Regions from separate parts of the Brenneria tiliae genome, predicted to be linked through region 2. Evidence: predicted binding sites of a transcription regulator. Region 2 holds the regulator's gene; each other region holds the start of a gene.
The links. The regulator Fur, encoded in region 2, represses iron uptake genes when iron is present. The targets are predictions, from matches to a motif close to ATAATAATGAGAACNACTATCAA.

Region 1 (3,181 bases), on a different contig from region 2:
GAACAATATCAACCACTCCCTGCCTTACACCGACGTTCCCATCGACCTGGTTGAAGAAGCGTTGGCGGACGGGGATGGCCCGGACGGCCGGCATATATTCGAAGTATTTATCCAGTTGCACGCCAAGAACAAACTGAACGGCAGCTTTACCTTGCATGACGGGAGCCGCGTCTCTTTCAGACAGGTGGATCCGCAAAAGAGCGAATCGCTGCTGGGCCTGCAGTTCGAGGTGATGGAAGAGATTCTCGCCGGCGAGACGTCGATACGCGTGCTGATGAGCTACCGCTCGCAACACTATGATGCCGCAAGGGTCGATCTGATCGTCGCCACCCTCACCAAGGCGTTTGCCCGGCTGGCGGAAGAGGGGGCGGCTCAGCTGCCGCTGGAGTCGCTGCTACCGCCGCCGCATACGGAGAACCCCGCGAGTCCGGTTGCGGCGCAGGAGACCATGACGCCGGTCTGGGATAAAGCGCGTCTGCGCGAGCTGCTGTTGCCGCTGCTCGACGCCGACGGCGAGGATATCGGCGATGACGAAAACCTGCTCGAATACGGTCTGGATTCGGTGCGCATTATGTCGTTGATCGCCCACTGGCGCAGTGAAGGGTACGAGGTCGATTTTATCTCGCTGATGAAAAATCCCACTATTAACGGCTGGCGGCTATTGCTGGCCGAAGGTCAGGATAATCTGGTATAGGCGGTGGGCGGGGTAGGGGCTCCCCAGAAATTTGGGGAAGGAATTTCTATAAGCGCAGTGAGGGTTTCGTGCGCACTAACCTCAGTCGTTTTCTGTGACCGTCGCAGCACGCGCCCGACACGGGGCGGCTCAGTCGCCGCCGCCCCGTGGCCCCGGGCTTTTCGCGAAATCGCGTCGCTACGCGATGCCTTCGGCGTTCGTGACCGCTGGTCGGGCCGCCATTGACGCGCTCCCGGCGCGGCACTGGCTTTCGCGGCGTCCGTGCCGCTCACCCGGCGGTCACGCCCACCTCAGCGCGATTTTTTACGCGAAGGAAAACCTTTAAAAAACCACATCCTGCTATCTAAGACGATTTATCAAACCCGCCTACTGCCGTCGGGATTACCGGGTGCATTTTACCTCGGGAATGACTATATCGGAGCGGGTTTATCAGCAATCTCTAGCGCCCCGCTGGCGGGGCGCCTTTGGCGCTTACTCCTGACTATCCATAATTTCATGCCGCAGATCGTGATAACGCTCTTCATCATAGCCGTGGCGCCAGTAGGGAATGGCGTAGATCCGCTGACGGTCGTAGCCCTTTTCCCGGCGGATATAACGACGCAGCGCTTTGATTATCCGGTCTTCGCCGCCAATCCAGAAAGTGACGTCCTGAGCGGGTAACGCCCAGGAGGTAAAGGTATCCACCAGCCTGTCCGTCAGGGAGATATCTCCCGTCAGCCAGACGACCTCCACGCCTTCCGGTTTGCGCAGATCCAGCGTATCGCTTTCGTTATCCACGCGAATAACGACTTTGCCCTGCGCATCGGGCGCCAGTTTCTCCAGCAGGGCGGCGATCGCCGGCAGCGAGGTGGGATCGCCGGCCATAAAATAGTGCTTCGCTTCCGGCAGCATCGGGTCGGGGCCGCCGGGATTGGAGATGCCAATCCAGTCGCCGGGCCGCGCCCGCCGGGCAAAATTCAATGCCGGACCTGCGACGCCGTCGTGCAAGGCAAATTCAATATCAATTTCGCGTTGCGCCAGGCGGATGGCGCGCACCGAGTAGGTTCTGATAAACGGCGGCACCTCATTCTCCCGCCACTGCGGCCCCTGCGGGGTAAGGGTGGGTAGTGCGGGCTTCAGCTCTCCCTCGCGGGGCAACAGAATTTTCAGATGCCAGCCTTCGCACTCCGGCGGGTAGTCGTGCAGATTCTCGCCGCTGAAGGTTATGCGGCGCAGACCGGGCGAAATGTCGTTAATCTCTTTAACCTGCACCAGCCGCGGGGGCGCCGGGCGGTACGTCGTCTTGGGGGCTTCGTTGGGTGTGGACATCGTTCTTCTCCCTCAGGAAAGATGGTTTTTTGTCCGTTGAGTGTATCAGCTATCTTTTTTAATATTAATTATTATCATTATCATATGGGAGCTGCGCTAAATTTTTTAGCTTGGAAAACAATTAAGCAACAATATCGTTACATAACCGCGACGGCGGAAAATATAATATTATTCTTCTTTATAAGATTAATTAACCTAACTTATTTATTGCTGTAATGATTAAAATTTTTTTATTTTATATTTATTGCTCGATACTGGACTATTTGGTTGATGTAAATTATATGCCGCATCTATCACATTTATTATTTAATAAGTCAATTATAACCATGGCGCCCATAAGTTAATTATAACCATAGAGGCAAATCATATTATGAAAAAAACAGCCAAGTACAGCGCATGGTGTATCGGTTTATGTTTATTGTCGCCGCTAAGTATCGCCGAACAGGTAATCGACGCCGATGTCGTTATCGTCGGCGGCGGACTCAGCGGTCTTGCCGCGGCGGTAACCGCTCAGGAAAATGGCGCCAAAACCATCGTTCTGGAGAAGATGGCCATCATCGGCGGGGCGGGAAACTACCCTGAGGGATCGCTGGGAATCGGCACGCGAATTCAAAAAAAAGAAGGAATTAATATTACTCCGGAGAAAGTTTTTGAACGCGTCATGGAGTTCCATCACTGGCGCGTCAATGCGCCGGTTATTCGCACGCTGCTTAATCACTCTGGTGAAACCATTAACTGGCTTGAAGATATCGGCGTTCAGTTTAAAGGGATCAAGACAACCTTTCCTGCAGAAAAATCTCTTTATACATGGCATATTTATCAAGGCTCGGGATCTGCCGCCATCAAGGTATTAGCGACTAATTTTAAACAGAAAGGCGGGGAGATATTTACCAAAACCCCGGCGGAAAAACTATTATTTGACGAGCAGGGCGCAATCAAAGGCGTCGCCGCTAAAAATTCCGCCGGGGAAACGATAATCGTTAACGCCGGCAATGTCGTCCTTTCCACCGGCGGATTTGCCAGTAATAAAGAGATGCTGGCTAAATATGTTCCGGACCTGAGAGATCCCCTCAAAATCTATCCTCCTGATAAATTTCCTCAATAATAACAGGGATTGCCGCCATCAGAGCCAGCAAGGTCTCGCGCTCTGTTTCCGGCATCCCTTCCTTCCTCAACACC
Region 2 (3,181 bases):
GTTTGTTTTCTATTCTGTGAACGAATTCATAACATTCTATAAATACAAATTTTTTTGAGCCCCGGAATTTCAGCTAAAAATTACCCGCCACAATTTACGTCTCCTTACCGATACGAGTTTCTCATGCCGGTAGTGTCTGTTATTATTAGGCGATAAGTGGGTGAAAAACGGCACCATACCATTAAGAATCAAGAGGTTATTTAATTCATGGCACTGATAGGAATTTTCTTTGGCAGTGATACCGGCAATACCGAAAACATTGCCAAGACGATCCAACAGCAGCTGGGAACCGACGTTGCTGAAGTTCATGACATCGCCAAAAGCAGTAAAGAAGACCTTGAAGCTTTCGATATTCTATTGCTGGGTATCCCCACCTGGTATTACGGTGAAGCCCAATGCGACTGGGATGACTTTTTCCCTACGCTGGAAGATATCGACTTTAGCGGCAAACTGGTTGCCCTGTTTGGCTGCGGCGATCAGGAAGACTATGCGGAATACTTCTGTGATGCCATGGGCACCATCCGCGATATCATCGAACCGCACGGCGCGACCATCATCGGACATTGGCCGACGGAAGGCTATTACTTTGAAGCGTCCAAAGGTCTGGCGGATGACAAGCATTTCATCGGCCTGGCTATCGACGAAGATCGTCAGCCTGAACTGACCGCCGAGCGCGTCACCGCCTGGGTAAAACAGATTAGCGAAGAGCTGAATTTGCCAGAGCTGCTGGCTTAACACCACGCCTTGGCTCTGACAACTCCCTCGTCAGAGCCAAATCAATAGAAAAAACCTTTCATTAAGATTGATACATTTTTTTAACTTCCGGCCACAATTCTGTACAATACCCACATCGGTTATGTATGTTCACCATCGTTTTCCTCATTTGCCAACAATGCATTGCGTGCTACCTCTGTATTGTGTGTGGGAATAACCTTGTTAACATTCCATGGTTTCCATTTTGAATGCACGGTTCTATAATTGAGACGCTATTACATTTTTTGAGCCGACCGATGCCATAGGCTAGATAGCCCCCATTGATTAAGTAAGCAACAGGACTAAACCCGCATGACTGACAATAATATCGCATTAAAGAAGGCCGGCCTGAAAGTCACACTTCCGAGACTGAAAATTCTGGAAGTATTGCAGGACCCGGAGTGCCATCACGTCAGTGCGGAAGATTTATATAAAAAACTGATTGATATGGGCGAAGAGATTGGTTTGGCGACCGTCTACCGCGTACTGAATCAGTTTGATGATGCTGGTATCGTCACCCGCCATAATTTTGAAGGCGGCAAGTCGGTTTTCGAACTGACCCAGCAACATCATCATGACCATCTGATTTGCCTGGATTGTGGCAGAGTGATTGAATTCCGTGACGAGTATATCGAAGCGCGGCAACGTGAAATCGCGGAAAGACACAGCATAAAACTGACCAACCACAGCTTGTATCTGTATGGCCATTGCAGTGAAGGGGATTGCCGTGAAGACGAAACCCTGCACGATGAAAAAAGATAAATCAACCGCATAAAAAATCGCAGGTGCGATTTTTAACAAATAAAACCGCCGAGGCGGTTTTATTTTTTTATCCTGTAGACGCCCCAGCAATTATCCCACCCAGGTATCCCGCAGGCCCACCGTACGGTTAAACACCAGATGCTGCGGAGTGGAATAAACCCGGTCGGCGCAGAAATAGCCTTCCCGTTCAAACTGATACGCTTTTTCCGCTTCCGCCTGCGCCAGGCTCGCCTCGACAAAACCACGGGTCACCTGCAGCGACTCGGGATTGATGGTTGACAGGAAATCATCCGCCGCCCCGGGGTTGGCCACGCTGAACAGCCGATCGTACAGCCGGAATTCCGCCGGCAGGCCATGCGCCACCGACACCCAGTGAATAACGCCTTTGACCTTGCGCCCATCGGCCGGATCCTTACTTAAGGTATCCGCATCGTAGCTGCAATAGATGGTGGTGATAACCCCCTGCTCGTCTTTATCGATGCGCTCCGCTTTGATCACATAGGCGTTGCGCAGGCGAACTTCCTTGCCCAGCACCAGACGCTTATACTGCTTATTGGCCTCTTCGCGGAAATCCGCGCGATCGATATACACTTCTCGGCTGAACGCCACCTGGCGGGAGCCCATTTCCGGCTTATTCGGATGGTTCGGCATGGTAACCAGCTCTTCATGATCCGCAGGAAGGTTCTCAATCACCACCTTCACCGGATCCAGCACCGCCATGGCGCGCGGCGCATTGGCGTTAAGGTCGTCGCGGATACAGGACTCCAGCGCCGCCATTTCAACGTTGTTATCCTGTTTGGTGACCCCGATACGGTAACAAAACTCGCGGATAGACGCGGCGCTGTAGCCACGGCGACGCAAACCGGAAATGGTCGGCATACGCGGATCGTCCCACCCTTCAACAATCTTTTCCGTAACCAGCTGGTTCAGCTTACGCTTGGACATAATGGCGTATTCAAGGTTAAGGCGGGAGAATTCATACTGCCGCGGATGGCAAGGTATGGTGATGTTATCCAGCACCCAGTCATACAGGCGGCGGTTATCCTGGAATTCCAGCGTACACAGCGAGTGCGTCACCCCTTCCAGCGCATCGGAAATGCAGTGGGTAAAATCATACATCGGGTAGATGCACCACTTGTTGCCGGTCTGGTGGTGTTCGGCGAACTTGATCCGATACAGCACCGGGTCACGCATCACGATAAACGACGACGCCATATCAATCTTGGCGCGCAAACAGGCGGTTCCCTCGGCAAAGCCGCCGTTACGCATTTTTTCGAACAGCTCCAGGTTTTCCTGCACGCTGCGATCGCGGAAGGGGCTGTTTTTGCCCGGCGACGTCAGCGAACCGCGGTATTCGCGGATCTGCTCCGGCGTCAGTTCATCGACGTACGCCAGCCCCTTGCTGATAAGCTCCACCGCATACTGATGCAGCTGATCGAAATAATCGGAGGAATAGCGTACGTCGCCGCTCCATGAGAAACCCAGCCAGTTAACGTCGCGTTTGATCGACTCAACGTATTCAATATCTTCTTTTACCGGGTTGGTATCGTCAAAACGCAGGTTGCATTGCCCGTTATAGTCGCGGGCGATACCGAAGTTGAGACAGATAGATTTCGCATGCCCGATATGCAGATAGCCGTTAGGCTCCGGCGGGAAGCGCGTCTGA
Region 3 (3,181 bases), on a different contig from region 2:
TCTGCGTATTCGACACCGGATCCTTCATTTTCTGCTCGTTCCACTCTACGCCGATGGTCGCCACCTGATCGAACAGAGCATTAAACGGAATATTGACTTCATTATGCGCGGTGAAACTATCCAGTTTGATGGTGCTAAAAGCATTAGGTGAAGAGAAAATCCCCTCCGTACCGCCCGCCAATCCTTCCAGAATACGGGTATTGTGGGTACGTTCATATTGCAGATATGACATCGAACTGACGCCGCTGTCCCAATAGCCGCGGTGCGTGACGGCAAAGTTCTGCCGGTACATGCGATTGGTCTCTTTGCCGTAATTGCTGAGGACATTGGCATTGCTATTGGTATTTTGACTATCGCCCGCATAGATATTGCCCTGACGGCTGACGCCCGCTTCAAACTCCAGCGACTGCTGTTTGGTGATATCCCAGCGCAGCAGGCCGTTAATATCTTTATTACGCACCCCTTCCCGACCGGCGGGCAGAGAATTGATCTGGTTGCCGGTACGCTCGGACTGATGCCCTTCATTAATATCTCTGGCGTCGGCCTGCGTTTTATTCAGATTGCCGTACAAACGAAAGCTCAGATTATCGGTCAGGCCGCCCATCAGGCTGAAATCGGTGCGTTTGGTGGCGCCTTCCGACTTATGCTGCGGCGCGTTCAGATAGGTATTCCAACTGCCGTGCAGCTCCTGCGTCGGCTGTTTGGTGATAATGTTCACCACCCCGCCCGCCGCGCCGTTGCCGTAGCGCGCCGCCGCCGGGCCGCGCAGCACTTCGATGCGCTCCACCATATCGGCCGGCACCCAGTTGGTGTCGCCGCGGCTATCGCGCTCGCCGCGCCAGCCATAGCGCACCGCATTGCGGCTGGAAACCGGTTTGCCGTCCACCAGAATCAGCGTATTTTCCGGCCCCATGCCGCGAATATCGATCTGGCGATTGTTCCCGCGCTGTCCGCTGGTGGAGTTCCCGGTAAGGTTCACCCCCGGCATGGTGCGGATCAGTTCCGACAGATCGTTGGCCGGCGGGCGCTTGGCGATATCTTCCGCGGTGATCACCGACACGCCCGGCGCCTGACGGGTCTGCTCGGCGGCGGTGACCACGATGGTATCGGAGGAGTCAGCGGCGGCATCCGGCGAAGTCTGCCGGGTAGAGGCCGTATCGGCCGCTGGGGTCTCGGCCCAGCTCAGGAAAGGCGTAGTCGCACAACTCAGTCCGATAAGGGTCGCCAGATAGTGGCGTGGTGGTAGTCTCATGATTAAAATCGCCCTGTAGAATCGTAATTTGAAAGACGCTGATGCGGACGCAGCTGTGACAGGCTTTATTTATCGCCGTAAAACCGGCTCCATACTTTGTGGAGACAAGCCTGTGATATCACCAGCGGTTATCGCCCGCGCGTCGCCGGCCGCCAACGAAAAATGCTATTGAGAAGTATTTGCATTACCAATTCGGCGCGGTCATTGTTACATTTGTTTTTCAGGGCCGGGTTTGTGCAAACAGCAAATTGTTTTGCAAAAACGGCAAAATGACCGGCGATAACCGGACAAGGTAAGAGGGGATCATGCAAAATCAGCTGCCATCGTCAAAATCGATCTATAAGAACCATATCGTGCAGCAGTCCAGCCTGGTCACCAATGACTATCAACTGCTGGGATCGAGGCTGATTGACGATACGCCGGTGCTGTTCGGCAGCTTTAACGTTATCCAACTGAACCGCGATCTGATTCTGCACACGGCCGATGTGATCAACCTGCACAATATGAAAACGCAGAGTATGCTGAACGGGGCGATAAAGTTGGCTATCGTGGTAAACGGCATCGCGCATATCAGCTACGATGAAAAGCCGCTGCATCTGGGAAAGCATCAGCCCGCATCGCTGATTTCACTAACCGAACCCACACGGTTCAGCCGCAGCGGCAAACGCGACGAATACGAACGCACCGTGTCGCTCACCTTTAGCCGGGAATGGCTGTACGGCAATCTGCTGGACAGCGTCAGCGACTGGCAGGCTATTTATGATTTCACGCAAACCCATCTCGCCACCCATTTATGGATCCCGTCGCGTCAGGCGCTGGCCATCGCCTGGCAGATTCTGAACGCCGGCCCCTGCCATACCCCGCTGCAACGGCTGTATCTGGAAACCCAGTGTATGTTGCTGATTATCGAAGCGTTCGGCTCGCTCACCAGCCAGGCGCAGCGGGACAAAACCGCCCCCGGCGTGACCTTGCGCAATCATCAGCGGGTCCATCAGATCCGCGATATGCTGGAAAGCGGCGCCGCCGACCACCTCTCCATGGCTGAAATCGCCAAAAGCGTCAGCATGAGCGAAAGTACCCTACAGCGTCATTTTCGCCAGACGTTCAATATCACCGTGTTTGAATACCTGCGTAACTGCCGTTTACAGCGCGCGATGCTGGCGCTGCAAAAAGATGGGATAGGCATCGCGCAGGCGGCCAGCATCGCCGGTTATAACAGCCCGGCCAACTTCGCCACCGCGCTGCGCCGCGCCTTCGGCGTCACGCCGGGGCAGGTGAAGGATCGTTTCTGATACGCGCCATTACGCCCTTAATAGCCGAAAAGCATGATTCATTACGTTTGGCTATTAATCATCCGTCGGCCGGGCGCAGTAGATTAAGGTATCTTCCACTGCTGATTTTGCGCCATTTATGACTAACGTTGCCGATTTAACCGCTACCCTCGCCGATTACGTTACCCACAGTTCGCCAGACCGGGCGGCCGTTGACGCCGCGCGTCAGGGCGTCACCGATTTTGTCGCCGCCGCCCTGCCCATTACCCAGGGCGCTATCGCCGACAGCGGGCTTTATCCGTTAAAACAGGTATTTAGCGGCGCCGACAGCCTGACGAACAGTCTGATTCTGGGGTACGCCGGCCATGCGCTGGACTTTGATGACTATCAACCGGCGTTTCGCGGCCATTCTGGCACCGTGATCCTGCCGGCCCTGTTCGCGCTGGCCGCGGAAAACCCCGCCATAACCGAAGAGGCGTTTCTCACCGCCTACGTTATCGGTGTGGAGGCCGCAGGACGCATCGGCCTGGCCAGCGGCTCGCGCCACTATAGCCTTGGCTATCACAGCACCGCCACGCTGGGAACCATTGCTGCTGCTGCGGCGGCGGCGCGGCTGGCCGGCGCCTCCGCCGCGCAGACGCGGAATATCCTCGGCCTG

Region 1: a site for Fur is predicted at 2,064-2,086, ahead of MFP24_RS07880 (siderophore-interacting protein). Genes of this name have one in related genera too.
Region 3: a site for Fur is predicted at 1,415-1,437, ahead of MFP24_RS16660 (TonB-dependent siderophore receptor). Genes of this name have one in related genera too.

What each region holds. Positions count from the first base shown of each region.
Region 1 is NZ_JAKPCB010000094.1:5-3,185, reverse strand. Features, by position in the region: gene MFP24_RS07885 (condensation domain-containing protein) at 1-694, shown strand, start outside; gene MFP24_RS07880 (siderophore-interacting protein) at 1,166-2,002, opposite strand; gene MFP24_RS07875 (FAD-dependent oxidoreductase) at 2,373-3,107, shown strand.
Region 2 is NZ_JAKPCB010000095.1:36,156-39,336, forward strand. Features, by position in the region: gene fldA (flavodoxin FldA) at 208-735, shown strand; gene fur (ferric iron uptake transcriptional regulator) at 1,066-1,515, shown strand; gene glnS (glutamine--tRNA ligase) at 1,606-3,181, opposite strand, start outside.
Region 3 is NZ_JAKPCB010000100.1:318,730-321,910, reverse strand. Features, by position in the region: gene MFP24_RS16660 (TonB-dependent siderophore receptor) at 1-1,252, opposite strand, end outside; gene MFP24_RS16655 (helix-turn-helix transcriptional regulator) at 1,558-2,544, shown strand; gene MFP24_RS16650 (MmgE/PrpD family protein) at 2,663-3,181, shown strand, end outside.